Regions from separate parts of the Paenibacillus sp. JT31N11 genome, predicted to be linked through region 2. Evidence: a T-box and tRNA genes for the amino acid it is inferred to sense, from the RefSeq annotation. Region 2 holds a T-box; the other holds one or more tRNA genes.
What was found. The T-box of region 2 lies ahead of metG (methionine--tRNA ligase). A T-box ahead of a tRNA ligase gene usually reads a tRNA of that ligase, here a tRNA-Met.
Positions count from the first base shown of each region.

Region 1: it encodes a tRNA-Met, which carries the amino acid that the T-box ahead of metG (methionine--tRNA ligase) is inferred to sense. The anticodon was not compared.

Region 1 covers NZ_JBWDNQ010000002.1:538,665-564,467, reverse strand. Annotated here, with positions in the region: gene AC0YNV_RS10785 (ABC transporter ATP-binding protein) at 1-358, shown strand, start outside; gene AC0YNV_RS10780 (efflux RND transporter periplasmic adaptor subunit) at 324-1,406, shown strand; gene AC0YNV_RS10775 (ABC transporter permease) at 1,410-4,328, shown strand; gene AC0YNV_RS10770 (ABC transporter ATP-binding protein) at 4,336-5,217, shown strand; gene AC0YNV_RS10765 (ABC transporter substrate-binding protein) at 5,223-6,761, shown strand; gene AC0YNV_RS10760 (hypothetical protein) at 6,955-7,119, shown strand; tRNA gene AC0YNV_RS10755 (tRNA-Met) at 7,206-7,282, shown strand; tRNA gene AC0YNV_RS10750 (tRNA-Ile) at 7,304-7,380, shown strand; tRNA gene AC0YNV_RS10745 (tRNA-Leu) at 7,400-7,488, shown strand; gene AC0YNV_RS10740 (uracil-DNA glycosylase) at 7,640-8,347, shown strand; gene AC0YNV_RS10735 (SPL family radical SAM protein) at 8,351-9,169, shown strand; gene AC0YNV_RS10730 (S-layer homology domain-containing protein) at 9,266-10,288, opposite strand; gene AC0YNV_RS10725 (hypothetical protein) at 10,537-10,851, shown strand; tRNA gene AC0YNV_RS10720 (tRNA-Val) at 11,108-11,183, shown strand; gene AC0YNV_RS10715 (hypothetical protein) at 11,554-11,730, shown strand; gene AC0YNV_RS10710 (DUF2935 domain-containing protein) at 12,481-13,278, opposite strand; gene AC0YNV_RS10705 (YjcZ family sporulation protein) at 13,491-13,598, opposite strand; gene AC0YNV_RS10700 (alpha/beta hydrolase family protein) at 14,304-15,476, opposite strand; gene AC0YNV_RS10695 (acyltransferase) at 15,607-16,242, shown strand; gene AC0YNV_RS10690 (hypothetical protein) at 16,348-16,515, shown strand; gene AC0YNV_RS10685 (hypothetical protein) at 16,612-16,863, shown strand; gene AC0YNV_RS10680 (DUF3892 domain-containing protein) at 16,929-17,186, shown strand; gene AC0YNV_RS10675 (MBL fold metallo-hydrolase) at 17,301-17,969, opposite strand; gene AC0YNV_RS10670 (hypothetical protein) at 18,146-18,346, shown strand; gene AC0YNV_RS10665 (stalk domain-containing protein) at 18,507-19,079, shown strand; gene AC0YNV_RS10660 (DUF1292 domain-containing protein) at 19,191-19,511, shown strand; gene AC0YNV_RS10655 (DUF1885 family protein) at 19,618-20,037, opposite strand; gene AC0YNV_RS10650 (dienelactone hydrolase family protein) at 20,154-20,987, shown strand; gene AC0YNV_RS10645 (aminotransferase class I/II-fold pyridoxal phosphate-dependent enzyme) at 21,048-22,517, opposite strand; gene AC0YNV_RS10640 (MFS transporter) at 22,653-23,918, shown strand; gene AC0YNV_RS10635 (MFS transporter) at 23,940-25,130, shown strand; gene AC0YNV_RS10630 (TetR/AcrR family transcriptional regulator) at 25,153-25,803, opposite strand, start outside.
Region 2 covers NZ_JBWDNQ010000020.1:214-5,393, forward strand. Annotated here, with positions in the region: gene AC0YNV_RS35685 (response regulator transcription factor) at 110-805, shown strand; gene AC0YNV_RS35690 (hypothetical protein) at 946-1,656, shown strand; T-box leader at 1,783-2,043, shown strand; gene metG (methionine--tRNA ligase) at 2,085-3,725, shown strand; gene AC0YNV_RS35700 (FadR/GntR family transcriptional regulator) at 3,875-4,582, opposite strand; gene AC0YNV_RS35705 (DUF1836 domain-containing protein) at 4,596-5,180, opposite strand, start outside.

The sequences.
Region 1 (25,803 bases), on a different contig from region 2:
GAATGTGGAGCTGTCGCTGCGGATGGCCGGGACGCCCAAGGGCGAATGGAAATCGCGGGTGCATCATTGTCTGGAGCTGGTGGGCCTAACCAAGCGGATGAATCACCGTCCCTTTGAGCTCTCGGGAGGCGAGCAGCAGCGTGTGGCCATTGCCAAGGCGATCGCGCACCGCCCGCTGCTGCTGCTGGCGGATGAGCCGACGGCGGATCTGGATTCGCAGATGTCAGCCCAAATCATGTCGGTTTTTCAAACGATTATCCGCACGGAGCAAGTTACAATTTGTATGACAACGCACGATCCTACGATTTTGGAGGTTGCCGATCATGTTTACGAAATGGTTGACGGAAGGTTCATTTAAGCGGACAGCCGCAGTTATTCTGGGGGCTGTACTCGTGTTCACAAGCGGCTGCTCGCTGCTCCCCAATGAGGACCCGGAGGAAGTGCTGCCTGAGATCACGCCGCCGCAAATTTCGAAGAAGCCGGAATATGAGGTGACGACGACGACGCTTGAATCGAAAACAACGGGAACCGGCAAGATTATCTCGCTGCGGGAAGAGACGATGTATTTTACGCTTGAAGGCAAGCGCCTTAAGGATTTGAACGTAAAAGCAGGGCAAAAGGTAACAGCCGGTCAGGTTATCGCCTCCTTGGACGTCGATGATTTGGTGAAGACTTTGCGGTCCGACAAACTGCAGTTTAAGAAAGACGAAGTGCAAATGAAAGATACGCTGCGCAAGAAGGATGAAATGGATCCTGTCGATTTTGAAATGGCTGTCGTCGATTTTGAGGCCAAGCGCCAGCAGCTGGTGGAAGCCCAGGCTGAGATCGATAAGGCGACGATCAAGGCACCTTTTACCGGGACCGTGGTATCTTTGTCGGTGATGAAAGGCGATTCCATTACGGCCTATGATCCGGTCTGCGTGATTGCCGACACAGCTCAATTAACGGCAGGAGCCAAGATGACCCCGGAAGAACTGACGGGAATCAGCGTCGGCATGCCGGTAACTGTAGACATTAACGGAGCCGGCGAGGTCAAGGGCACGGTGAAGCAGCTGCCTGTTGTTGAACAAGAGGATGAGAATGGAGGCAACGGTGGCGGCGGCGGTAATGGCAATGCCCCGGAAAAGCCTGAGCGTCCTGAGGATTTTCTTATTGTAGAGCTCGAGAAAATGCCGGCGAAGGCCGTGCGTGGAACGCTTCTGTCCATCAGCATCACCACATCGCGCAAGGAAAATGTCATTGTTATTCCTCCTTCGGCTCTTCGCACCATCGGTTCGCGCACGTATGTCCAGGTTGTTGATGATCAGGGCAAACGCGAGGTGGATGTCGAGGTTGGCGAGCAGACAGCCACAGAAATTGAAATTATAAAAGGTTTAACGCCTGGACAGAAAGTCGTAGGTCGATAGACGATGGGGATGCCGTTATTTCGCTTTTTGTTCCGCAAAATGTGGAACACGCGATGGATGACGCTAAGCTCGCTTGCCGGTCTGATTATTGCCGTAGCATTCGCGACTAGCATTCCGATGTATGCGGACGGCGCCCTTAAACGGGTTGTCGCGCAATCGCTGAAGGAAGAAAGCAGCGGATTGCCCGCGGGATCGCTGCTTATGCGCTATCAGGCGACAGGCGGCGGCAGCACGGATGTGAATGCACTGACGGAAGTATCGCGTTATGTCAAAGAAGATGTTCCTCCCGATATCGGATTTCCTTACAATACTTATGTTCAGAATTTGGCAATCCGCAGCGCGGACATCACGCCTGAAGATCCTACCAAGGTGGATGCCAGCCGTTCCAGGCAAATGTCTTTAACCTCCATGTCGGGACTTGAGGACAAAAGCGAGCTGACCCAAGGGCGCTGGTTCGCCGATGCTGTAGGTGACGACGACGTGGTTGAAGCGGTGATCATGGAAGAAGCCATGTACAGAAGTGATATACATATCGGTGATGTGTTCGAGTATCCGATATACAGCGGATTGAATTTGACGCTGCGGGTAAAGATCGTCGGCGCCTATAAACCGCTGAGCGAGACGGACCCCTATTGGTATCAGGGGCTTGAAGGCATGATGAGCACGCTGCAAATTGGCGGGACCGCCTTCGAGAAGGGTCTCCTCCAGGACCGTAAAATCCCTCTTCATACGGCGAATTGGTATTATGCCTTTGATTTGGGAGAAATCCAGACGAGTCAATTGTCTCCTCTGGAGAAAACGCTGGATCGCCTCAATATTGAATTGTACCAGCGTCTTAAGGATACGAAGGTTGAAATTTCCTTCGCCAGTCTGCTGAGTGAATTCCGGACACAAAGTCTCCAGCTGCAGCTGCTGCTCTTTACATTGGCGGCGCCAATGCTGGCGATGGTATTCTACTTTATCGCGATGAATGCAAGGCAATCGCTCGACAAGCAGCGAAGCGACATCGCGGTGCTTCGCAGCCGGGGAGCGGGCACAAGGCAGATTATCTGGATTTATCTGCTCGAGAGCATTGTGCTGGGCATTATTGCTCTGATCATCGGTCCTTCCATCGGATGGTTTATGGCCAAGAGCATCGGTTCAGCCAATGGATTCCTGGAGTTTGTCAACCGCCAATCGATTCCGGTCGGCTTCTCTACGGAAGCGATCATCGCCGGGCTTGCGGCTGTCGTCCTTGCGATGCTGGCAACGGTTATTCCCGCTGTAATCTATGCCAGATCTTCGATCGTCAATTACAAGCAGCAGCTTGCCCGATCGGATCGAAGGCCGGTATGGCAGCGCTGGTACCTGGATGTGCTTCTGCTGGGAGCGGCCGGATACGGCTGGTATTTGTTCAATGAACGGCAGATGATTACCTTCCAAAGCGGGATGACTACGGATCAATTGAATGTCCAGCCGTTCCTGTTCTTTGTTCCGGCGCTGGCGATCTTCGCGATGGGGCTTTTCTTCCTGCGCGTGTTCCCGTGGCTGCTGAAGCTCTTTAATTGGCTTGGCCGGAAGCTGCTGCCGGTGCCGCTTTATTTGACACTTACTCAGCTCTCTCGTTCGTCGAAAGGTTATTATCCGCTTATGATTCTGCTTATATTGACGCTTGGCCTGGGCGTATACAATGCCTCGGCAGCCCGGACAATTGACCTGAACTCTACGGAGCGAACGCTCTACAAGTTTGGAACAGACGTCATTATGCAGACAGTCTGGGAAGGAAAGGCCGAAGTGATCGATACCGGAGGCCAAAATGGCGGCGGCGGCGGCCAAAACGGCGGCAGCGGTCAAGGCGGCGGCCAGGGCAGCGGTGGAGCAGGAGGCGGTGGAGGAGCTGGAGGAGGCGGCGGCCAGGGCGGTGGTTCCACGGTTCCGACGCGAATCAATTATTCGGAGCCGCCTTTCGAAATTTTCCGCAAGCTTGACGGTGTGGAAGCAGCGGCCCGCGTGCTGCAGACCAAAGGTAATGTAGTCATCTCCGGACGCTCCATCGGCCAAGGGACATTGATGGGAATCGATAATGTCGATTTCTCCAAGGTTGCCTGGTTCCGGGATGATTTGTTCCAGACGCATCCTTTCAATTATTTGAACTATCTGGGCATGTATGAGCAGGCAGCAATTATTCCCTCCGGTGTTGCGGAGAAATATCAGCTGAAGCTTGGGGATGTCGTTTCGGTCGGCTTGCAGGAAGGGATGATCGATTTTGTCGTTGTCGGCATTGTGCCTTACTGGCCTGCACAATACCCGGATCAATCGCCTTTTGTCATTGCCAATCTGGATTATATCTATGATCAGGTTCCGATTATTCCTTATGATGTATGGCTGAAGATGAAGCCTGGAGCGCTTACGGGGCCGATTATGAAGAAGCTGGAGAGTCAGGGGATTGAACTCGCGGGCGTTCAGGATGTCCGCATCGAGCTGGCGGCTCAAGCCAAGCATCCGACCAGGGGCGGCGTCTTCGGTATTCTGAGTCTGGGTTTTCTGGTCTCGATCATCGTTTCGCTTACCGGTTATGTACTCTATTGGTTCTTTAATCTATCAGGCAGAATCGTACAGTTTGGCGTTCTTCGAGCTATGGGCTTGTCGCGCAGGCAGTTGACAGGCATGCTCCTGCTGGAGCAGATTTTTACAGCCGGCTTGTCGATCGGCCTCGGCATACTGATTGGAAAGATTGCGAGTTTGCTCTTCCTGCCCTTTCTGCAGACATCGGAAAATGTCACGAATTCGGTTCCGCCGTTCCGGGTGGTTTTCGATTCGAAGGATACGACGCAATTATATATTGTCGTAGGTGCCATGATGCTTCTGGGAGCGGCGCTGCTGCTGGTGCATATCCGCAGATTGCGTGTGCATCAGGCGGTGAAGATGGGAGAGGAGCGTTAATACCAACATGATTACATGCGAAGGCCTTGTCAAAATTTATAAAACCGAAGATCTCGAAGTTGTTGCTCTTCAAGGACTGAATCTGAACGTCCGCGAGGGCGAGATGATGGCGATCATCGGCAACAGCGGCAGCGGGAAATCCACCCTGCTTAACATTCTGGGAGGGCTTGACCGGCCCTCTGCCGGTTCCGTCACAGTCGGTCCCTGGGATTTGCTCAAGATAACCGATGAGCAGCTCGTTTCTTACAAAAGGGATACCGTGGGCTTTATCTGGCAGAACAACGCGCGCAATCTGCTGCCTTATTTAACGGCCCTGGAGAATGTGGAGATGCCGATGATGCTGTCATCCAAGCTGGACCGTCCTTATGCCAAGCAGCTGCTGGAATGGGTGGGTCTGAAGGAGCGGATGCACAATAAGCTCCATCAGCTTTCAGGCGGGGAGCAGCAGCGCGTAGCCATAGCGATCTCATTGTCCAATCATCCGAAGATGCTGCTGGCCGATGAGCCGACCGGCTCGGTCGATTCACGGACCTCGGACATGATTATGGATATCTTTCGAAAATTAAATCGTGAAATCGGGATTACGATCGTGATTGTAACCCATGATCTGTCGCTGGCAGGCAAGGTGGACCGTGTCGTGGCGATTCGCGACGGGCTGACCAGTACGGAATTTATTAAACGCAATCCCAACATAGATGCAGATGGCAATATCAGCCTGTCGCAGCAGGGCATAGGCGAGGTTCATGAGGAGTATGTGGTGGTCGACCGGGTTGGCCGGCTCCAAATACCCAAAAATTATTTAACGGCTTTAAAGATTACCGATAAAGCGTCGATGGAATTCGATGGCGAGCGCATTATTATTTCGCCGCCAAAATCATTGGAGGGATAACCGTAATGGAACTCAAGGTCAAACCTAAAGGAAAATCAGTCATCCGCAGAGCCTCTGCACTTGTATTGTCGCTCGCTCTTGTATCGACCGTGCTTGCTGCCTGCTCGAAGGGAGACAGCGGCAGCGATGCCGAGCGGCATGTTCTGCGAATTGGTTTCATGTACTCCAATTCGGATAATGAGCCTTATCTGCGCCAGCAATTTACGGACTCATATGAGCTGACACATCCCAATGTGGATATCGAAATCGCGGCGGCAATCAATTATGATGATCAGCGCTTTCAGCAGCCGGATGCGAACAACAAACAACCAGATCCGTACGAGAAGCTGAAGGAAATGCTCGTTGGCAGCAATCCGGTCGATGTTGTCGTTCTGGAATCCGCTTATCTGAAGCGTCTGGTACAGGATAATATGCTGAAACAGCTGGACCCGCTTATTCAGGAAAGCAAGTTCGATATCGAGGATTTCGTGCCTGCTGTCATCAATGGAATCAAAGATGCTGGCGATAACAACATCTACGCCTTGACGCCGACATTCAGCGCGTCTGCTCTTTACTTCAACAAGAAAATATTTACCGATGCCGGCGTTACACCGCCTACTGACAATATGCAGTGGCCGGATATAATGGCACTGGCGGAGAGAGTTGCCAAAGGAGAAGGCAAGACACGCACCTTCGGCTTCTCATTCAACCGTTGGAGCGGCGATGGCTTCTCTGATGCGCAGAACTATGCGGCACCGCTGCAGCTCATGATGTTTGACAAAAAAGGCGAGAAGATGACCGTTGATACGCCGCAGTGGAATAAAGTGTGGACCGACGTCGTCAATTTGTATAAGAAGAAAATTGTCCCTTCCCAGTCGGATATGAATTTTGATAATGGGATGGCGACCAGCAGTTCCAAACCAGTCTTTAACCCGTTCCAGGGCGATTTGTTCCTGAGTGGACGCGTAGCGATGACAATCGGCGGCTATGATTATGTGAATGAACTTGCAAAAGCCAAAGACTACTCGGCTACAAACAAAGATATCAAAGCGATCGATTGGGATGTCGTAACCGTTCCTACCTTTGCCGAAGCGCCAGGCGTTGGTGGAAGTATTTATCTGAGCAATCTGATGGCCATCAATGCGAAAGCGCAAAACAGCGAGGATGCCTGGGAATTCATTCAATTCAATAACAGCAAGGAATGGGCAAAGCTGAAATCCCGCAGCACGTATGAGATGGTGGCCCGCAAATCGTTCCTCAAGCCCAAGGATGGCATGAGCTATAATATCGGCGCTTTCTACGCGCTCAAGCCAGTACCGCCGCAGGACATTGAGCTGGATAAATTATACCGGGATAAACAGGGCCTTTATCAAGTGAACCAATTGGGCCAGCCTCTCTTCCAGGAGGTTGTCGACGGCAAGAAGTCGGTGGATGCCGCGCTCAAGGAATGGCAGACTAAAGGCGATTCATTTCTGCAAAAGCTTAAAACAGATCCAAATGCCATGCTTGACCCTGCTGCTGGCGGCGGGGGCGGCGGAAAAGTCATATATAACTCCGGAGGCTAACATCCCGTCACTGCCGCACAATCGTGCGGCAGTATTTTTTTGAAGTGTAAGAACGGTTATTTTTTTCTAAGGGAGGAAACTTAGCTTAGCCTCAACCGGACGGCGACTGCCGTTTCTTTTTGTCTGCTGAGGAAGACTTATTTTTTCCTTAAATGGACAACCTATTGGAAAAATGGTAATGGAGGTTGTCTTCATGCGATGGGTGTATTGGATCCGTTTGTATGAAACGAAGTTTCAGGCAGGATGTCTGGTAAGCCGAATGGAGAGTGACTGGTGGGTTTATGGCTATGAAAGTCCCCGGGAAATCGAGGTATTCCAGTCGCGGAAAGGGCGTTTCGGAGTCCGGTATGTCCCCTGAGAAAAAAATCTTGACTTAATATTGGAATGTGTTGTATATTATATCTTGTCGCCATTCAAATGACGTTGTTGTGAAAATGGTACTTTCGCGGGGTGGAGCAGCCCGGTAGCTCGTCGGGCTCATAACCCGAAGGCCGCAGGTTCAAATCCTGCCCCCGCAACCAACCTTTCGATTATTATCTTAAGGGCCCTTAGCTCAGTTGGTTAGAGCGGTCGGCTCATAACCGATTGGTCGGGGGTTCGAGTCCCTCAGGGCCCACCATCTCATACACGTCACTCATGCCGGGGTGGCGGAACTGGCAGACGCACAGGACTTAAAATCCTGCGGTGGGTGACCACCGTACGGGTTCGATTCCCGTCCTCGGCACCAGCTTTGTACTTATAGGATCCATACATACCGATAACGTTCGAAGGACGAGCAGTCGGAAAAGAAATCAGCATCTCATAGCCGTAATATCCTCGTCAGCAGATGAGTATAGCGGAGGGGTGCTTTTTTTAATTTCATTGAGGAGGAAATGAAGTTGGCTGTCATATTCAAAAATGATTGGGCTTCGATTCTGGATCAGGAGCTGGAGCAGCCCTACTACAAGGAACTCCGCTCTCATCTTGCGGAACAATATCGAAGACAAACCATCTATCCGGGCATGCATGATATTTTTAATGCGCTGCATTACACAGCGTACGAGAAGACAAGTGTGGTCATTCTGGGACAGGACCCCTACCATGGTCCAAACCAGGCACACGGTCTGAGCTTTTCCGTACAGCCGGGCGTCAAGACCCCGCCTTCCTTGCAAAATATTTTCAAAGAGCTGAAGGATGATTTGGGCTGTCCCATTCCTGACCATGGGCATCTCGTTTCATGGGCCAAACAAGGCGTGCTGCTGCTTAATAATGTGCTGACCGTGCAGGCGGGTGCTGCCGCATCGCATCAGGGCCTGGGCTGGGAACGGTTTACCGATGCCATTGTCCAGGCCTTGAACAAGCGGGAGACGCCTGTGGTGTTTATTTTATGGGGCAAGCATGCCCAGGAGAAGGCCTCGGCGATTGATTCGGACACGCACTGCATGATTTCATCGGCACACCCCAGTCCGTTTGCCGCGCACCGGGGCTTTTTTGGCAGCCGGCCCTTCTCGCGCACGAACCATTTCCTTCGCAGCATTGGCCGTTCGGAGATCGATTGGTGCGTGCCGTCGCTCGCCAAGCTGGAATCCGCCGCGGATGAGGAGTAAAATATGGCGTTTGCAGAATCGAAGAAACGGGTGTCGAAGCTGCTTAATCCCGCATCAGGCTATCTGACGGGTTATTCGTATACACTGAACCCGTATGTTGGCTGCTCCTTCGGCTGTTCCTATTGTTATGTCAGGCGTATGCCGGTTGCCATGTTTCGCGATGAGCCATGGGGCGAGTGGGTGGATCCCAAGCCATTTGAAGACGAGGATTTCCGCAAGGAATGGAGCAGATCCTTGAAGAAAGGGCCAGTAACGGTCTTCATGTCCTCGGCAACGGACCCTTATCAACCGGCAGAATATACATCAATGCGGACGAGGCTCGTGCTGGAGGTTATGGCGGAGAAGCCGCCTGAATTTGTACTTGTGCAGACCAGGAGTCCGCTTGTAGTGCGGGATATGGACTTGCTCAAGCGTCTGGGCAGTCATGTCCGCGTCAGTATGACGGTTGAGACGGACCGGGAGGATATCCGCAAGCAGCTGACTCCCAAAGCGCCTCCACTCGCCGCCAGATGGAGCGCAATCCGCGAATTGAGGAATAATGGCATACCGGTTCAAGCCGCCGTGTCACCGCTTCTGCCGTGCTCAGAGCATTTTGCCGCAAAGCTCTCTGAAGCCGTGGAACGAGTTGTCGTCGATGATTTCTTCCGCGGCGACGGCAGCAAGGGCAAACGGTCCGCACAGCTTGGGATGCGGGAGCATTATCGCCTGCTTGGACTGGAACACCTCTATGAGGAGGAAACAGCGGACCGTTTTGTTGGAGAGCTGGGCAAACTGATGAAGCCGGGGGCGGTTTATTTTGGCTATGAAGGATTTAAGCCATAGTGAGGCGTGAGTAGCTTGCGAAAGACCAATAAAAAAAGAAGCTCCCCGATGACTTTACGAAAAGTCTTGGGAAGCTTCTTTTTCTCTGCCGGACGATTACTGCGGGCTGACACTATCGCCTGGGTCCAATTGTGACGAGTCACCGTGCATGATACCGGTCGAGGAACCAACACTGCCGTCTGATCCTCCTGCGGAACCTGGTGAGTCAGCAAGCGTGGGAGTGTAGGCTGACGAGACATAGGTCACCGATTTTACTTCTGTGATTACCTGAGGATAGACCTGATCGCCTTCTGGATAGGTTGCCTCGACTTGAACGACAGCCTTGTCGCCGTCAAAGGAGATGGAGCTGATTTTGAGTCCGTAGCCGGGGTTTGGAGCCATGGCAGAGACCGTGACTTCATTCACTTTGTCATTCACGGCGACCGTGCTGATTATCACATCGCTAAGCGGTGAAGGTGTGGGCTCCTCAACGGGCGGTACCGTGTTGTTTGCCTGTTCTTCTACGAATTGGATGGAGTTATACAGCCAGCCGGCAGCTTCGCCGCGGGTAATCGCTTTTTGCGGATAGAAATTTTGTTTGCTGTCGAGCTGGACAATTTTGGCGATCAGCAGTCTTTGAATATTGCTCATATAGTCTTTATTGATATCCGCCTCGTCATTAATCATCGCGTAAATATCAATAAACGCATAATCGCCTGTTTTCATAATTCCCTGGAACAAATGGTAAGCGAACTGTTCGCGTGTCATGACAGCATTGGGATCGACATCCTTAGGAAGATTAATGCCGTTAAATTGTGCAATGATGAATGCATCTTCATACCATGAGCCGTCTTTTGCTTTGGAATAATAATCACTGGCTTTAGGTGCTTTGACGAAGCGGATCGTGTCGATGTTCAGATCCAGGCCTTTGACAATAAGCGAAACGCCTTCCGCATAGGTCAAATTATTTCCCGGTTTGAATAAACCGTCTTTACCTCCGGAGAGAATGCCTTTGCTTTGCAAATCGGCAATCTTGGACTCATTCGGATCATTTTTCGTGTCGGAGAATGCCCATACGGATTGAGTTGCGGCAAACAGCAGCAGGACGACAACGGACAGCATAACCAGACTTCTTTTCATGGTTTATCACCTCAGGGTTTATTTGGTATTTATCTTGTCTGTATCCCAATAGACGGACTGAAACGGCCGAATGTTGCGCCTGAAATATTCACCAGTTGTTTTATTCATATATTTATCGATGAACCGGACTGTTTTGTGCTATGATTAGAGAGTTGAGTATAAGAGCTTTTCTCTTCAGGAACCCATATGATCAACCAGGATGGCCAGCGACGATAAATAATGGTTCAAAGAAAAGGGGTAAAGTGAACGTGAGAGTAAATTTAAATTTCACTGCAAAAGGTCAGGCCGCAATTGAAAATTTCGATAACGAGGAACTGATTGAGATATTTGCCCGCTACAGCAATACATTAACCAAGAAGTATACGGTTGATGTTGCGGTCCCTGCTGAAGATAATAATAATATTGCCGCAAGCGGTTCGTTGATTGTGCTGCTGAGCAATGTGAATTGTGATGTGGAGACCTTCTTCAAGGAGCTGGGCAGAGATATCAAAATTCCTCTGAAAAAACGCCTGAAGCTGAATGAGAAGCTTGATAATGTATTTAAAACGGTAAAAATTGATTAAATCGGCAATCCGGATAGTTTATAGTTTGCGCATCCTTCTATTGCCTTACCCTTTATTCCGGAGGGGTAACGCGGTGAAGGGTTCATTTTCTATGTAAATAAGACCACTCGAATCCCGGGTGGCCCTTTTGTATCGGGAAGGGTATTCAAATCAAAGCTCCGGAACTTGCTAGTGCAGGAAAATGTTGAAATTAAATGTTGACTTCGTTTTTCGATTTTGATATATTAATATTTGTCACTGAACGACATTATCTTATGATCTGATAGCTCAGCTGGGAGAGCACCATCTTGACAGGGTGGGGGTCACAGGTTCGAACCCTGTTCAGATCACCATAACTTAAACGCTGAAACCCTTGGTAATCAAGGGTTTTTTTAATTTATCGGTTTTCTGCCTACGAATAAACCATTTTCCCGAAAGCGTCCGCGGCTGCTTGTTGCATATGTCCTGTGATATGTGAGTAGCGATCAAGCATTTTTAACACTGGACCATCCCATTCTTGACGCAATCCCCAGCGAAGCAGGTAAATGCCGGATCGTCTGTATTATGCGAAAGGATATCGTGTATCATGATTAATCTGCCTGAAGATGTTCTTCGGGGTTATTTGGAATTAATAACTAGGTAGTGCGTTTTTGCATATACTATGCCATACAAAATTTAAAACCAGCCTAGACAGGCGAAACATATGGGAGATGATGATTAACGATGGGATTTACATCAACTGAAAAGCTACAAGTTAAAGTAGCCTTGGAGGGCCGCGCGAATGATTTGCTCAAATGGATAGAACATTATGAAAAAACTGGCGATGACCTGGGGATGAAACTATACGAGAAGTATCTTGCAGATACACTATCGTCAATCGAAAAAATTTGGTCCGCCTAAGAATCGGAAATGAAAATAGAGCAGGAGGGGATCGCTCCTTACCTGCTCTATTTGCTGTTTACTTCTAAAAGTAATATTAGGAACATTACCCATTTATAGAGAATCGGATAACCACGCACGTAACGCTACTCTCGTGTGTATTAAGAGCATACGAACTTATATCATGATCTGTGGTGTTGTGGAAATCGCCGAGCGCCGAACGGAGGCCTCCCAGCAGATACATTTTTAAGAGAAATAGAAAAAGACCCGCAGAGCGGGTCAATCAGGGTGCTTTGTAATGTAGTTGTTGGGATGCACTCTGAAGCTTAATAATTAATAACCGAATCTACCACAATTACAATCTGCCACAACCGCAAGCGATAATGACCAGCAAGATAAAGAGTACGAGGATAAATCCGATTCCTCTACCAGTGCCGACACCGCCAACTTCGCCTTCACAACCCATTCAAGAGCACCTCCCTTACGTTTGGAGTACTCTGTAAGTTATGCATGCTTGACTCGGCATGCTTGGATTATTGTTACGGAATGGCATTGACCCAAGGACTGTCCGAGGGAGATAAACCACATGGAGGGATAAGCTTGAAAGGACTAGTAATTTATTTGATAACACAGAATTGGCCGAATATGTCTGTCCTTTAAATAGGTGGAGTGAATATTGCTTGAATATTGACGAACATGAGCAGTGACACGGGAGGCGGAGCAGCTTGCTAAATAATGTTGCATTCCAAGGATTATTGTAAAATTGTGACGCTAAGCATGTTTGCTCTTCAGGCTGCTTTCAAACATATCAATTATGACCAGGAAGTGTTCTGCTTCACGGAAAACATGATCGGCTAAAAGTGGATGAATAATGCTCTTAATTCGACAGGCTTCGATTAAATCTCGAGCCGTTTTCTTAAAGTCACGAAGTGCTTTAACGGACACCTTATTCTGATCAAGAAATTGGTCAAGGAGCGGAACTGTTTGTGATTGGGGACGCATATATTCCAAATTCTTTGCTTGAAAAAGCAATTCATCGAATTCTTGACTGAAGTTATTCGCCTGTTCAACTAGCTTCCGTTCAGAAGGATCAAGCAGATGACTGATGAATTTGGCATGTTCAGCCATTATTCTTAGAAAGAATACATTCTCGTCAATTATGGCGTCAGGCAGTGGTTCTAATCTTCCTAAATTTAATTCCGCTAAGCGATTTCTAAAATAATTTGCTTCCCTGCTTACATGATCAACCAACAAGGGGAAATTGTTTGCACCGGGAAGCTGGCAAGTCAGTATTAAACCCAGCACCTTTCTCTTGAAGGCCCATATATAGGTTACTGCTGCATGGACTTCTTCATTAAATCTTTTTATCACACTGGGATCTGTTCCCGCTGTAAATGCATTGGATCTATTCTCGATCGCTTCAAACACGGTATAGAAATGATTGGCTTCATTAATTAACTGAGTATCTTCACATCGGAATCCCAATCTCAAAAATAAGGAGTGCTCTTTCATTATACGTGACCAAAAGCGTACTTCATCTAATGAACGTGCTACAAACTGATCTGACAAAGTAATACCTCCTCTGAAGTTTTATCTTTACTGTATGAGAGGAGGCGGAATCTTTATGTCAATGGATAGAAATGTTCAAATCCAAGCTGACGACTATGATATTCGGTTCGATTGAACAGGAAATACCCTAAAGGCTGGCGGCGCCTTTAGGGTTGAGCAGGGAGGTTTTATGCATTCCGGAATAGCCTATCGGCTACAGTGGTCATATTCGTTTAGTATCTTCCGAAGCCTCCACAGCTACAAGCGATGATCACCAATAAAATGAAAAGTACTAGGATCACTCCAGTGTTTGTGAAAGCACCACCAACAAGACCTGACATTCAAAGCACCTCCTTTTGTAGGGTACTGTAAATTATGCAAGCCAATTATAGTGTGATTGGGTATATGTAACCGAGCAATTTAATCAATTTGAATAGCCCATGAGTTCGGATATTCTTCGCCGATCTGGCAGCACAGCCTTCATACTGAACATACGTGCCTGGAACATCATGCGAACCAATAGGAGAATTCTTCGTATGAACGTCCAAGCATAACAAGTAAATCTACCCGTAAGAACAAGAAAAAGCGGAGCATCTCGCAAAGCAAGATGCTCCTGAATGGGTGAAGCATTAGCAATAATGTTTCTTGTGTTTTTTGTGTTTCTTGCAAATAATAATGGCTTTTTGTCCGGGCTTGAGCACAACTTTAATTACTTTAGGGTGCCAGGTCTTTTTACACATGGGCTACACCTCCTCTTCAGAAGAGATAATCCATTATATGTGAAATAAGAATCATTGCTTGGACAAACTGGCATATTTACGAAGACCAACTCACAGCCTGGCTGCTGCAACAAGAGGGCCGGAGAGTCATGAGCTTAAATACAAGAGGAGGCAAATGAATGGCGTTGACGAACGAGAGGACTGGTGCAAGTGCAGTATAGTGGTGGACTTACAATTTAAAACAACTACAAAGCTTTTGCTGCCCGGAGAAAAAAGGCAAGGCGGTAAAAAATCCTCCCGCCAGGGAGGATTTAGTGCAGGATCCTATCACTTCACAACCAATGTCGTCATCTTATAAATGGTTTTAGATATTGTTTTCGTCCCCTGGGTAATGCTTACCTTCATCAAGCCAGTCAGTGGTTTTACATTATAAGTGCCACTGGACGCGTCGTATGTGATATCAGCCACTTCTTCAGTACCGTCGTCTAACCAGATTGAAAACCGTTTGGTTTTAATATAACCCTGCACCAGAACCTTCCCTTTCTCGGCAATCGTCCACTGCGGGTACTTTTTGGTTAGAATGGCCTGCCCCCATATATCCCGCGATAATCTTACCTGCTGATCCTGGTCAGGACTGGCATGCAGCCAACGGATGGCATCGCCTTTTTTGCTCAGGTTGAACGAGTAATTGCTGTGTTTATGGAGATCCATCTGTTCCTTGACCATTTTGGATTGAACCGGCTGAACATTATTGTCTTCTGCATCGTGGAACATATATAAGAATCCGCCTTGCAGATTTTGCCCAACGCCGTATTGATGCGCGCGTGAATAGTATTTGGCCTTGTTGCTCTGAGGCGTATCGCCTAAATACTGCTTTATACTCGCTTGCCGCGTTTTCGAGGTTGCCCACCAGCTGTTATTCTTGTCATATCCGTAATCAGCCAAGCCAAAATGAGATACCAGCACATTAAAGGTATCGGGAAATTTGGCAGCAAGGCCAAAAGCATTGCCGCCCCCGCCTGAGTAGCCGGACATATTGATATTGGCAGGATCCACATAAGAGGAGAAGTTTTTCTTAACATATTCTACAGCATCTATAATGTCGTACAGCTCTCGTCCATTCACATCCATAGTTCCTTCCGCCTGATCCCGACCACGCATCCCTACGGCAACGGCAAAGAATCCGTAGTTTGCCATGTCCTTCATAATCCAGTCTGTCATGGAAGTTGAATCTTGTGTGTAGCCATGCATGAGGACGACGATGGGGAGATTTTTCTTCGAAGCATCATAAGCGTAATGAGCATAGAGATTGTCGATTTTATCAATTGTGCTAGGGTAACGGAATGAATGAAGTACTATTTGGTCTGAAGCAGCTTTGAACTCCATTATTTTGTTTTCAGCCTGCACGCTTTGGGTTCCCCAACTACCAGGCAGCGAGGCAAAGCAAATGGTCAGGGACGCCAACAACAGAATAATTATTTTTAGTTTATTAGCTTGCATTTATAAGTCATCCTCCACTATGTATCGTTCTCAATCAAGTACTATTCTCATGTTTCCTCTTATTATGTTACCATACGCTCTGCGAATTAAAAATGCCACTGATTTCCATATTGTGGATAATGACAGATCATTGTATAATGTTCGTATTAAAGAACAAAACATTCATTATGAAGAACCCATTCCTCTTGGAAGAGGTGAAATCTCATTGGTAAAGAAAATGATTACCTTCATGAAAGTAAGAACCCGAAAGTACTTTTTGGAGGAAGTTTGGCTGGAGGACTACATCAAATTAGGCATGAGAATTGGAAAGAACTGCAGCATACAACCTGGGGTTACCTTTGACTATTCGCATTGTTGGCTGATCCGTATTGGCAATAATGTTACAATTGCTCCCCAAGCATACATATTAGCACATGATGCAAGTACAAAGCCGCTGATTGGTTATACAAAAGTCGGCAGTGTCAGAATTGAAGACGATGTGTTTATCGGCGCGCGAGCGGTCATCATGCCAGGGATCACAGTCGGTCGGGGTTCTATTATAGCGGCAGGCAGCGTTGTGACGAAATCAATTCCCGAGAGAAGCGTGGCGGCGGGCAACCCGGCCAAGGTCATTTTGACTGTAGCAGAATTTGAAGAAAAGATGCGGCAGCTGCATAAGCAGGCCCGGGTCTATGAGGAAGACTTTACGCTAAGAGGACATATAACGGAAGACAAGAAGGACAAGATGTATCATGAACTGATTAATATGACAGGATTTGTTGACTAATTTCTGAAAAATTATCGCTGCTACCGTCTCCCGCACGACTATTCAACCCGATGAGCGCATATCGTTACTTCATAGGCGTTTGGCTTGGAGAAAGGGGCGGGTTATATGATCAAGGAAGCTGCCGAACTGGTTGTCTGGCTGATCGGTTTATTTGGGATATGCGGTATTGTAATCGTGCTCACGGCAAAAATGGTGATTCATGATACTTTCGACTATGACGAGCCTTTTGTGTGGAGGAGGAAGCTACCCAAGGACGCACGGCCTAAACGATAGATAATACTGCCGCTAAGCGGTCTGTTGTTTGTTTTTTTGGCTATTGGACATACTAGTCCCATAGAAAACAACAGATGCCAAGGGGCTGGTTTTGGTTTGAAAAAATTAATCTGCGCAGCTGCTGCAGCATGCTTATGTCTGTGCACAGGCTGTGTGAAAAGCAATGTAGAGCCGGCCATGACCTACGGGGACGGGCATCTCCAAAGCATATCCACTGATGTATACCCTCTAAGCCGCTCTATATTCGGAGATGTTTACGGCTTGAAACGTGATCCTGAGAACAAGAAGCCAGGCTTGACGGAGGAGAAGCATGTGGGCAAAGGCGGCGGTCGCTTAAGAGATGAATAATATGCTCTTAAGACGGACAAGCTAGACTTGCAGACAATGACATGCATGCATAAGGAGGCAAAACGATGAATGAGAATGAACAAGGATTCGGCCAATCAGGCCGGGAGTCACTGGTAGCGGTACAAAAGAACGGTGATGGAGATCTTCAGGCATTCAAGACTTCCTCAGGTCGTGTACTCGATTACGCACAAGCCTTGCAAGAAGCGCAAACAGGGCAGCTTGCAGGCGTCAATGTCTTTAAAGGAAGAGATGGCGGTCTGTATATTCGTGGAGATGCCGATGGCGATCCGACCAATAATCTCGATAATCTGCCAACGTTCTAAACAAAGCCACTATAAATAAACGAAAAAGCCCGCTATTGGCGGGCTTTTTTTTGCTGCGTTTAGAAGGAATAAAGGTGATGCTGCTCCACAAAGGTCATTGTGCCGGTCTGACCTTCATAGTTGACCCTTTTCGTCGTAATGCATCAGCATGACGCTCTTTTGAATGTATTCGGGCAGCGACTTGAGCTCGTCGAGCGTTGGATGGACCGCACCCGGAGAGGTGAACTGGCAGTCATGAAAAATGGTCGTGCAGCCTTGCTGGACAAGGGTATCAAGCAGCTCCGCATCAAACCTCATATCCGCCGAATAAAAAAATGTCTCATTAATAAGAAAGGAATAGCTGAGCTTGCCTGGAATATGGCTGGTACGGATCTCCTTCACGTTAAAGCCGGGGAGAAGCTGGATACTTCTATTTTCTTTTAGAAGATGCACCTCAAAGTAATCGTCCAGTGACTTGAACTCATCCTGTTTCAATCTGCCCTGAAGAGAGGTTTCCCAAAGTGTGTCTATAAGCGTCTCCATAATAAACAAAGCAGGCTTGCGCTTGAAAATATATTTCATTTGCAACGCAAACTCTTCCATCCCTCTGATATGATCCGCATGAATATGGCTGATCATCAGAGCATCGATATCATTAAAGGTTTTGCCCAGCTGATGTAAGGAGAGCGGGGCTGTAATTCCGCAGTCCAGCATGACGGTGCGGTCTTCACAGTAAATCAGCGCATTTGTGTTGTAATATTTTTTGGCAAATGCGCTGCCCGTTCCAAGCATTTGTACATTCAACCGCCGCTTCCCCCTACCATTCAATACTTACAAATTTATCATCTCTGATTGTAAATGGAAAGAGTGCCATTGTTTAATATTTCCGCCAAACAGGGATAAGAGCCGATACGCGCCTGTCTCGATCTTCATATGATAACGATGAAGGAATCGCTACTGTGAAGGCAGGTGCAGCAGTCATGTCAAAAAGCAAAGTTGCCAAAAAGAAAACACCATCGGCTTCTGACAAAAAACAAACTGCAATGAAGCTTGTTCTTTCTGATACATGCGCAGTATGCAAAACACCATGTGCACGCGGTTTGCGCTATTGGGCGGCCATGAAAACCCCTGGTGCGGTCGGTAAAGGCGTACCCTGCATTTTAACCAGAGCATATGTTTAAGGAATGATTTCCCTGGGTTTTATTTCCCGGGGAATCTTTCATTAGTGTATAACTATAATCTTACCGAAATCTTACCTGAAAAATTTTTGGAATTGGCGCAACTTTGGACGAATTGGTGAGTATAACCATACATCCAGACAAAGTGATGGAGGTTTATGTCATGAAGTTTAGAAAGCTTCTCATCTTGCTGCTGGTGATGTCATTGTGGGGCGGTACCATGCTGTTTGCCGATTCGGCAGCACAGAAGGTACGGGTAATCGTGAACGGTTCTGAGTTGGATGACGCTGGAATGTTTATGGATGGCAAATCATTCATATCCGTTCGCCAGATAGCCAACACGCTTCAAGCTCTCGTTATTTGGGACGAAGGAGCGAAGAAGGTTACCGTGTACAAGCCTAACGTCCACATGTTTCTATTTCAGCAGGATAACACCATTTTCGGCAATGTGGTAAAGGGCAATCGAATTACTTTCAAGGTATTTGCACAGATCGATAATTTGCTCACCACGGGAACCGCTGTGAAGGTATCGATATTTGATCCAGGCGGAACCGAGAAAATCATTCAATCGGAGAACAAATCTATCGACAAAGATAATTTCTGGTATCGGACAGAGGATGTTAATTATTCCTTCGATACAGCAGGCAAATATACGATCAGATTTTTCATGAAAACCGACGGTAATGACGAATGGAATCTCCTGTCAGAAAAGACAATTACTGCCAAAAACCCATAATGGAACAGCGCCTTTGCTTCTCTTGAGCAAGGGCGTTTTTGTTTGACCATAACTTGTCATCCATGTTACGATACGAAGGAAAGGTATCATGAATTGAAATGAGGGTATCCAATGAGCGAGCATGAACATAATAACGGCGAACATGTACATGGAGAAGACTGCGATCACGACCACGAAGAGCATGTCTTTCTTGTGACGGATGAAGAAGGCAAAGAACGTGAAATGGTCATGGTCTATACCTTCGAGTCTGAAGAGCAAGTATATGCTGTGCTTCTGGACCGCAACGATCCTGAAGCTGATGGCGTGATTTTCCGAATTGAAGAAGAGAATGGAGAAGCTTTTCTCGTTGGAATTGAAGATGATGCCGAATGGGATCGCGTGACGCGCATTTATGAGGAAATTGCCGAACGCGAGAATGAGCCTGAGGCTTAAGACATCATAATAGCACCATTAAAACTCCGGTAACCCACCACAGGCTGCCGGAGTTTTAGCTGTACCAGGGGGCTGCACGCCCAGTCTGGCTATGTATGTCTTGAAGCTATTTGCGCGGATTATAATAGATGGTGCGGCCGTTGAACATCATTAATTCCGCTTTCAGATGCTTGGCCAAATATTTGCATAGCTCATTGCCCTTGGCTTTGTCGCCATGTGTAGCACCTTCCGGAAGGACCACCTGGACATAGGGGATTTCGCGTTCACCTTGATTTTGCGATCCGACACCGAATAAAATATAATAATATAACGGATTTGTACCTTTCAAATAGAACCAACGCTGCTCCTCGCCGGGTTTTGTTTCAACCGTGTAAGGGAATGCTGCTTCGGAGTAGTCCCAGCCCAGCTGCTGACCTGTTAGAGCGGTTTGTTCCTGATAACGTGCGAGATGTTCTTTCACTTCATCAAGGCTCAATTGCTGTACAATGGAACCGTCTACAAATTTAATGTAAGCGCTCTGACTCATGGTTTGCCCACCCCCTTCAATATCATAGCATTAGGGTTTGAGAATGACAATATTGCATAGAGGCTGTTTGTGATCATGGGAAGTATCTCTTTCGAATGAAGAGGAGGATTTCAATTATGAGCGTGGAAACGGAATGGATCAGATACGGTGAAAACGGGGAATACAGCGGTTATGTGGCAAGGATGGCGGATGTGCGGGAACCGCTCCCGTCTGTCATTGTGCTGCAGGAGATATGGGGAGTCGACGGGCATATCCAGGATGTGACGCGGCGTATCGCCAAGGCCGGTTATGTGGCATTTGCGCCGGATTTGTTCAGCAAGGACGGGTTCAGACAGGCGGGCTTCGAGCAGGATCGAATCGATGAAGCCAAGCTGTTTCACAACACGATTAAGCCTGCCCAGTGGGCCGACCCGGAGCAGCGTCAAGCTGCGCTGGCCAGTCTGCCGGTACAAAAACGCGATCAGATAGAGAGCACGTTGGGCAAAGTTTTTAACACAGGCGGCATGCTTCCGGATTTCATCCGCCAGGTCGCGGCTACCTCCGCATGGCTGAGGGATACGTATGAGTATTCGTATGGAAGAGGGGTAGCCTCCATGGGGTTCTGCCTGGGAGGCACATTGTCAGGCCGGCTGGCAGCGCTTGATCCGGAGCTTCGGGGAGCAGTTATCTTCTATGGAAGTGCGCCTCCCCCGGAGAGTATTCCTGAAATTCAGTGTCCGGTCACCGGTTTTTACGGTGAACTGGATAATCGGATTACAAGCGCCGTACCGGAATTCGCGGAAGCTGCAGAGAAAGCCGGCGTGGCGTTCGAATATCATATCTATGACGGAGCCCAGCATGCCTTTTTCAATGATACCCGTCCTTCTTATCATGTGGATGCAGCGAGGGACGCTTACGGAAGAACGCTTCAATTTATGCAGCAGGTGCTGACGGATTCCATTCAAGCCTGAATCAATAAAGACCGCTTCCCATCGACGATGACGTCGGGGAAGCGGTCTTTTGAGTCTGGGCTACGAAATCGCGGTTTCCTCGACAATTACCTTCACGAATTCGATGCTGCGATCCTCCGGTCCCTTGACAGGCAGTCCAACCTCGACGTGATCGATAATATAGTCAATATTCGGCTGGGAGATGACCTCTCCCGGGAGCAGAATTGGGATGCCTGGCGGATAAACATAGATAAATTCGGCAATAATACGCCCTGCCGATTCCTTGAACGGGATCACTTCCGTCTGCGCATAGAACGCATCGCGCGGAGTAAGCGAGAGCTGGGGAATCTCAGGTATTTTGACTACCAGCTCCTTGGCTTCGTTCAGCTGATAATGAGATTTAGCCAGATCCCGAAGAGCAGTTATCAGGATATCGATCGATTCCTGTGTATCTCCTGGCGTTACAAGGGCAAGGATGTTATACATATCGCTTAATTCAACTTCAAGGTTATAATGCTCGCGCAGCCAGTTCTCTGTTTCATATCCGGTAATGCCCAGATGCCTGACGTGAATGGTCAGCTTGGTCGGATCGTAGTCGAAGGTCGCTTCTCCGCCAAGAATTTCACTGCCTAAGCAGTACAGCCCATCCATGCGGTTGATCTCTTCGCGCGCGAACTGAGCCAGACCGACCGCCTTCTCGGCAATCTCATGGCCATTGAGCGCCAGATGGCGTCTTGATGTGTCCAGGGAAGCGAGCAGAATATAGGAAGTTGATGTGGTTGTCAGCATACTGATTATGGTCTGAACCCGCTGCGGATTGATCCGGCCCTTGCGCACATTCAGGACGGAGCTCTGAGTCATGGAGCCGCCCAGCTTATGCACGCTTGTCGCCGCCATATCCGCGCCTGCCTGCATCGCCGACATCGGGAGCTTCTCATTAAAATGAATCAGGACGCCATGCGCTTCATCGACCAGCACAGGAATGTCATAGCGGTGGACGAGCTCGACAATTTCCTGAAGATCTGCGCATATGCCGTAATAAGTCGGGTTAATAACGAGTACCGCTTTGGAATCCGGATGGCGCTCAAGCGCCCGTTTGACCGCGCTTGTCGTAATCCCGTGGTCGATCCCGAGGTTCGCATCACGGGCAGGAGAGATAAATACGGGCCGTGCGCCGGCAAATATGATGGCCGACATAATCGACTTGTGCACATTGCGCGGCACGATGATTTTGTCGCCAGGGGCGCAAACGGATAAAATCATCGTCATAATGGCGCCGCTTGTTCCTTGTACCGAAAAAAAGGTATAATCGGCTCCGAAAGCATCGGCAGCGAGAATTTGCGCTTCTTCAATAACTCCGGTCGGCTGATGCAGATCATCGAGCGGCGCAATATTTATAAGATCGATGGATAACGCATTATCGCCAATAAATGCCCGGAATTCGGGGTCGCTTCCAAGGCCCTTTTTATGTCCGGGAATGTGGAATTGAACAGGGTTTTGAGCCGCATGGCTGCGCAGTGCGCTGAACAGCGGTGTCCGAGTATGATTCATGTACTTTCATTCCACCCTTTCGTCAGGTATCGTACAAACAAGGTTGAGTATAGCAAAAACAGAGGGGATTGCAAGCATGTTTTTCGGGAAATCCGAAAGGGTAATGGACTGCTGAAGCCGGGAAGGGGAAACACCATGGAAATCGCGAAATCATGGGCGGGCAAAAAGGTGCTCAAATCGCCGTTTGTCGTTCAGCTGCTTATTATCATGTACCTTGTCGAATTCGTGAAGGGCGCACTGCTGGTGTCGATCCTGCCCGTCTACATGGGTACGGTTCTTGGCTTGTCGGTCTATGCGGTCGGCTGGGCGCTGGCCCTGCAATACATAGGAGACAATGCATTCCGTAGTCCTCTGGGCTGGATCATCGATCGAATCGGCTATCGTTATGTAATGCTGTTTGGCGTATTGCTGACCTTTATCTCTGTCGCTATTATATCTTTGTCCAGCGGTCATGTATTCTGGATTATATTGGCCTGCCTGCTGCTCGGCATCGGAACGTCTCCGCTGTGGCCCTGTGTAATAACCGGAGCAACGGCTGTAGCCGGAAATGAAGCAAGCGGAACGATTATGAGTGTGGTGTACATGGCATGGCTGACTGGTGTTGGCTGCGGACCGATTGTCATCAATTTCTTCATCGCGCATTCGTTTCATCCCGCCTTCAGGCTGCTGATCGGGATGATGAGCGTCGTCGTCGTGGTCGCACTGTTCCTGCCGGGCAGACGCAAATCGCATGAAATTGAAGGAAGGGCCGCTCCAGAGGCAACAGCGGAATTAAAGGAGAAGCAATCGCTGGGTATGGCGGAAAGAACGAGACGTTACCTCGCCAAGGTGCGCAGTTCCCTGCATGCAAGCAAGCTGCTGTATCCCGCCATGTTTATGCAAAATTTTGCGCTGGGGCTGCTCACTCCGATCCTGACGCTGTATGCCCGGACTGTGCTGCATCTGACCCCGCAGCAGTACAGCCTGTACCTCATCGCAGGAGGGGCAGTAACCGTGCTGGGGCTGATTCCGGTCGGCAAATGGGTCGACCGCTTCGGGACCAAATGGTTTCTGCATGTCGGATTTATAACGGCGGCGATCTCGCTGCCAACTCTCGGATATACACGGATGCTCCCTCTTGTTTTGATTATCGTGGCCTTTGTGGGGGCGGGCTATGCCTTTATTATTCCAGCCTGGAATACGCTCATTGCGCAGGCCATACCAAAATCGGAGCGCGGCGCGGTTTGGGGCTTCTTCCTCACCATTGAAGGCCTGGGGATGGTGTTCGGCAGCATTATGTCCGGGAAGCTGTGGGATAAGCTGGGTCCGCATTCTCCATTTTTACTGAGCGGGATCGTGATGCTGCTGCTTTTTGTTCTTCATTTGTTCATAACAAGACGCTCAGAAGTTGTGGTACGATGATGATGTGGAGGGAATTAATGAATGAAGGACAAACGACTCTTAATCGTCATGCTTATGCTTATCACAACGTTCATCGGCTTTGGCATTATTATTCCTGTCCTGCCTGAGCTGGTTAAGGAAACCAGCCCGGATTCGGTCGAGTTCCACACGGGCATGATGCTGTCAGTCTATTCGGCCGTGTCGTTCCTTGTATCTCCTCTTTGGGGAGGCATGTCCGACCGTATCGGCAGACGCCCGGTCATTCTGATTGGCGTATTGGGCTTCGCGGCCAGCTTCCTCGTATTCGGAATCGCGGACGGCAGCCTGCCGCTTATGTATGCTTCCAGGGTGCTCGGGGGAATCTTCTCCGGAGCGGTGACATCCGTTATTGTCGCGTATGTTGCCGATATCACGCCTCCGGATCAACGGACACGCGGCATGGGGCTTGTGGGCATGTCCATCGGCCTTGGATTTACAATTGGACCTGGCGTGGGTGGGCTTCTCAGCCTGGTTTCGGATAATACGCCGTTTTTTGCAGCGGCGGGTCTTTCTCTGGTGACGTTCATGCTAGCGGTGACCAAGCTGCCGGAATCCTTGACGCCCGATCTGCGGCTGCTTGCCGGCGAACATAAGCCATCCCGCTGGAGCGCCTTCACGGGATCGGTGAAATATTTGTATCTGCTCGCCCTGCTCGTTTCTCTGTCGCTTGCGGGACTTGAGGCGACTCTGCAGCTTTTCGGCATGGAACGCTTTAATGTCACGCCGCTGCAGGTCGGCATCATGTTCCTGGTATGCGGTCTGGTCGGGGCGCTCATCCAGGGCGGTGTGGTCCGCAGACGGATCCGCAAAGGGGAAGAGCCCAAATATATCGCCGCGGGTCTGGTGATTTCCGCAGTCGGCTTTCTGCTGCTGATCACGTCGCATTCCCTGGTGTCGGCAACGGTCTATCTGGCCATCTTCGGCATCGGCAACGCGTTGATCCGCCCCTGCGTAACCTCGCTGATTACACAGAAGACAACAGTCGGACAAGGTGTCGCGTCAGGGCTTAGCACCTCCATGGACAGTCTGGGCCGGATTATCGGGCCATTATTCGGCGCTTTCCTGTTCACGGTTGATCTGAAGCTGCCTTATTTGGCAGGAGGGCTTCTGTCTCTCGCGGCACTGCTGCTTCTGCTGCGGTTCCGGATGGCCCAGCCCAAGAATGTTCCAGCAAAAGACGCTCCCCCGGTATAGGCCGGAGAAGCGTCTTTGTTTTTTATTTTATGCTCAGTCCCCGAATGATAAACGAAATGGTTTCTTCGCGCTCAAACTCGTCGTCCCAGCCCGCATCCTCACGGTTTTCATTATAAGCCCTCGTGATGACATACCCGATAATCGCGGACATCGTCAGACGAATCAACGTTAAGTTGGGGATTTCCATCAGTTGTCCCCTGGATTTGAATTTGTCCACGATCAGATTCATCCGCTCAAGCACCTTGCTCAATATATTTTTGCGGAATTGCTCCTGAAGCTCGGGGTGGAATGGGATTTCCTGAATCAATATTTTGAACACATTCATATGGTTACGCAGAAACTCGATCCGGTTGGCGATCACTGCCCGCAGGAATAGCTCATACCGGTCATAATCCACATCGAGCACCTTATTGAAGTCGCGCAGCACAAAAGGGGCGATGAGCTTCGTCATAACCGGAGCGACAATGGACAGAAGCAGATCCTTTTTGGTTTTGTAATGGCGAAAAATCGTACCCTCTGCAACACCGGCACGCTGCGCAATCTCATTCGTGGAAGCCGCCGCGAAGCCTTTCTCCGCAAAAACCTCAATGGCTGCCTGCAGGATTTTGGACTGCTTCTCGGTCATTTTTACCGCTTCAGCTTCGCTTTTCTCCAGCTCCGCAAACCATTGCTC
Region 2 (5,180 bases):
GTCTTGATAATTCTCAGTCTAATGTTTATTACTTTAACAGTAAGGCAAAAAATTAACCGTAATTTAACCAGGCTTGAGCTATCATGATCAAATTGAAATGCGGGAGATGATGGAACTGAAAGTATTGGTTGTCGAGGATGACTTATCGATGCAAAAAGCAATCGGCACGGGGCTGAGAAAATTCGGATACGCGGTGGATGCCGCACCGGACGGAGAAAAAGCCTTACAGCTCGCCCAGGTCAATGAGTACGATGCGATAGTGCTTGATTTGAATCTGCCGAAAATAGATGGTATTGATGTTCTGACGGAAATTCGCAAGAACAACCAGGAAATCAAGGTGCTCATCCTGTCCGCGCGTTCCGAGGTGGAGGACAAGATCGCGGGGCTCGACACCGGCGCCAACGATTATATGGCGAAGCCGTTTCACTTCAAGGAGCTTGAAGCGAGGCTTCGCGCGCTGCTTCGCCGAAAATTCATCCTGACGGATACGCGAATCGCACATGGAGATCTACAAATCGATACCGCGATAAAGCAGGTATACGTTCGAAATCAGTTGATTGACTTAACCAAGAAAGAATACGGCATTCTCGAGTATCTGATGATGCATAAGGATAAAATCGTAGGCGCGGAAGAGATAATCGAGCACGTGTGGGACAGTCAAACCGACTTATTTTCCAACTCCTTTAAGGTACACATCAATTCGCTCAAGAAGAAGCTTGCCCTCCACCTTGGGAAACAGGAAATCGTCAAAAACGCAAGAGGGCTCGGCTATTTCATCGCGGAGGTGCAGTATGGCCCGGTTTAACCATCTTCCGCTGCGGCTGCGGCTGACCCTATTAATGGCGCTAATATTGATCATTGCTTCGATCGTGCTGATGATGACTTCGATCTATGCCGCACGAAAGATCTATAAGACTGACGTCCCAATGCTTAAAACGGCAGCGATTGAAAGGAATAAACAGATTTACATTGCTGACCGGCAATCTCATGGTCATGAGCGACATTGCTGCCTATATCCTGTCGGTATGTGCAGCGTTGGCTTCATTAGCTTGGCTGATTATTCAGATTCGGCGTGGCAAGGTTACGCTTCGCCAAATCGCCGGCGGCTCGGGCTGGCTGCTCGGTACGATGGTCGTGATGGGCTTGCTGAGCTGGGGGATCGTCTCATTATGTACCCAAACGATGGGGCTCGGCGAATCAACAAACAATGATGCGGTTTATCTTTGCATAGCCTTGGCGCATGGCTTGGGCGCTCTCGCAATATGGTTCTTCCGGATGCAAAAACGATCGCTTGCCGAAGGGATAGCAAGTGTGCTGCCGATTCAAGTGCTGCTGATCGTCGGAACCACGGTCTTGTTCTATGAAATCAGTTACCTGTTTACGTTACCGACGCTGGTGATGATGATTGTCGCAGTATTGGATCGCTATCCGATTGGCCGGATGATTGCATCGACTGTGCTCGGCGCAGGAATATTGCTGCTGTATGTACCGGTATGCTGGCTGGTCTATGTGATGTTTATGCTGCCTGCTGCACCGGTGGTTGTCGCTTTGAGTGTCGTTCCGGTTTCTATTGTAGCCGTAATTTTTGCAGCGAAGTACAGATTATCCGCTGTGTTGTTGTCACAAGAGAGAAAGGAAACTGTCCCCCGTTTATGAATATGATGATTTTGGGCATGATAACTCAGTAGTGATGCACTAAAACACCTGCAGCGGCAAGCCGTATAGTAACCTTGACTTTGAAAATTATAAAAAGTATTATTACAAATAACTTGAATATTCTGAAAAAAAGCTAAGATGAGAAAGAGTACCCTGGTGATGTCTTTTGCAGAGAGCCCCGGTTGCTGAAAAGGGGTAAAGAATAACCTTGGGAATATGGTCTCGGAGCTGCGCATCGAAGCCTCATGTGGTTGTAGGTTGCGCCGGAACCCGCACCCGTTACCGTGCTAGGGTATAAACGCAAACGCGTCGTACTTGAAGAGGTTAATGCCGCAAGGCATTGATAAAATTGGGTGGAACCACGTGAGCACAACTCTCGTCCCTTCGGGATGAGGGTTTTTTTGTTTGTCAAAAAAGGAGGAGTCTTAATGACAAATATTTTTATTGGCGGAGCATGGCCGTATGCGAACGGTTCATTGCATCTGGGACGGTTGGCAAGCTTACTCCCAGGAGATGTACTGGCACGTTATTTTCGTTCGAAGGGAGAAAACGTGTTGTACGTTTCGGGCAGCGACTGCCATGGCACACCGGTCGCCGTTCAGGCCCTTCAAGAGGGTGTCTCCCCAGGGGATATTGCGGATCGATATCACCTGGAGTTTGCCGAGTGCTTTAAGCAGCTGGGGTTTACTTATGATTTGTACACGCGTACTGACCAGGTTTTTCACCATCAAGTGGTTCAAGAAATGTTCTTGCAACTATTGAAAAATGGATATTTATACAAAAAGACAATACAGCAGACTTATTGTGAAACCGATCAACGCTTCTTGCCGGATCGATACGTTGAGGGTACTTGCCCTGTTTGCGGGAACCGTGCCAGAGGTGATCAATGTGATTATTGTTCGACTTTGTTAGATCCTGCAGACCTGTCAGACAAGACTTGCAAGATTTGTGGGAACCCCCCTATTGAGCGTCCAACAGAGCATTATTACTTTGCGCTCTCACGATTCCAGGCTGAATTGAGCGAGTATGCAAAACAAGCCCAAGGATGGAAAGAAAATGCTGTACAGTTAACTGGACGATACTTAAAAGAAGGTCTTCAAGATCGTGCTGTAACCCGGGACTTGACTTGGGGTGTTGATGTTCCGGTTGACGGGTTCGAAGAAAAAAAAATCTACGTTTGGATCGAGGCGGTCAGCGGCTACTTATCGGCAAGCAAGCAGTGGGCTGCTGAGACAGGCGGCAGCTGGGAATCATTCTGGAAGGAAGGGAAGGAGAATATAACCGCTTATTATGTACATGGGAAAGATAATATTCCTTTCCATACAGTGGTCTGGCCGGCACTGCTCCTGGGAGTAGGGGGTCTCCATTTGCCGGATCGGATTATTTCATGTGAGTACATGACCCTGGAAGGGAAAAAGTTTTCGACAAGCAGTAATTGGGCGGTATGGGTACCGGATATTATGCGTCGCTATCAACCAGATTCCATTCGTTATTTTTTGATCGCAAACGGTCCTGAGAACCGGGATACTGATTTTTCCTGGAGGGAGTTCATCTACAGCCATAATGGGGAATTGCTTGGCGCATTTGGAAACTTTGTTAATCGTACATTGGCTTTTATCGACAAGTCCTTTGAAGGATGCGTTCCAGAAGGTAATCTTAGTGAAGAATGGAAGAAAGTAATGGAGGAGTTGTATCTTGAGTCCGGGGCCTTAATCGAAGAAGGTCGTCTAAAGGAAGCCATTGATCTGATTTTTACTTGCGTTCGCCAAGCAAACAAATTCTTTGATGAACAAAAGCCATGGGCACAGATTAAGGAAAACCGGGAAGCGTGTGGTTATACACTGAATATATGCGTGCAAATTATAGTGAATCTGTCCAATCTGCTGCACCCGTTCATCCCCTTCTCTTGTGAAGAAATAAGAAAGTTCCTGACACTGAAACAACCGGTTTGGAGATTGACAACAGTTCCAGCCAACCGAAAAATCCAAAACCTGAAGTTATTGTTCCAGCGTATTGACATTAGTCAGATTGAAGAAGAAACAAGTTTATTGGAAAAACAAAAATTGTAGTTGTCATCCACCCGAATAGAAGAGCTTTGCGGCCGCGCTCCAATAAATCGCCCTGTCCTCCCATCAAGGACAAGGCGATTATTTGATACCGAATGGCTATCTTCCATGTCAGCCAAGGAGAATCGGCTTCTCCCTTCCTCTCTTCTTCCCTACGGGAAACGAGCCATAGCCTGCTTGTCCTGTTCGACATCAGTCTCGGGATCCCATTGATCCCGCATATCAACCAGATGCAGCTTCATCAGCTCCCTGGCCTGCTGGGGATTGTGCTGTACAATCGCCTGTGCGATCAGGTAATGGTAGGACGAGGCTTTCTCATGCATGCCGGGAATCCGCATCGTATGGCGCCGGCTGTCCAGCAGCACATCCCCGACCATATGAATCATATTGATCAGAATTTCATTACGCGAAGCTTTGGCAATGAGATCATGGAACTCAATATCCTCCTTGAGAAAAGGCTTGCCGGCCTTCACCTTGCGCTGCATCGCTTCGGCGCTTTTCAAGATGGCATCCCTGTCCTCCGGGGCGGCTTTCTCTGCCGCAAGAGCTGCGAGCTCCGGTTCGATAACCAGACGCGCTTCCGTCAGCTGCATCCACGAAGCCCGTTCCATCGCCGCCAGATAGCGGTTCGGATTGCCGGGAATCTGCTCGCTGATGAAGGTTCCTCTTCCCTGCTCAACGGTCAGAATCTTCTGCTTGCCGAGTATCCGCACCGCTTCGCGGACAGAGGAAATCCCCACCTGAAGCTCCTCCGAAATATCCTCCAATGTGGGAATGCGCTCGCCCGGCTTCCATATTCCCTCTTCAATCCGCCGTTTGATTTCGTCATATACCACTTCATAAATCAGCTTCTTCTTCATCTTTCACGCTCTTTCATGGCTTCATCTCGTTCAATCCGTTCATAAATACCATACCGTTCAAATAGCGCCGAGCAAGCGAATGGAAGCAGGACGTATGCACGGAGATCAGCGCGACATGGAGCGCATTTTGCAAGGCTTCCTTCTGTGCATCGGTGAAAGACTCCTTGCGGGATACGAATTCCCGGGAGAGTTCATGGATCATTTGGTCCCATTTGTACACCATATCGTTCCGGCCGCCTTCATATGTCCGGTAACGCTCGTCCAGCTCCTCGAAGAGTTCGGCATAAGCGGCATAGAAATCCAGCGGAGCAATCAGCTGCGGATGATGTTCATTAGCCCCCTGAACAGGGAACACAATCTCGAACAGCTTGCGGATCGCTTCGTAATCCAGGGCAGATCTCAAATCCTCGATAATGAAAAACAGGGAAGCCTGCTGAAGGGAGTATTTCTTCCCCTCCTCAGCCAAACCAATAAAGTCCTTAAAATCCCGCTTCACCCAGTTCTGTACCGATGTGACGGAAAAATGGGTGTACTCAATTTGCGATCCCAGGGATACGATATCATGAAGAGACAGAGCCGGGTTCATATCCGACTTGAT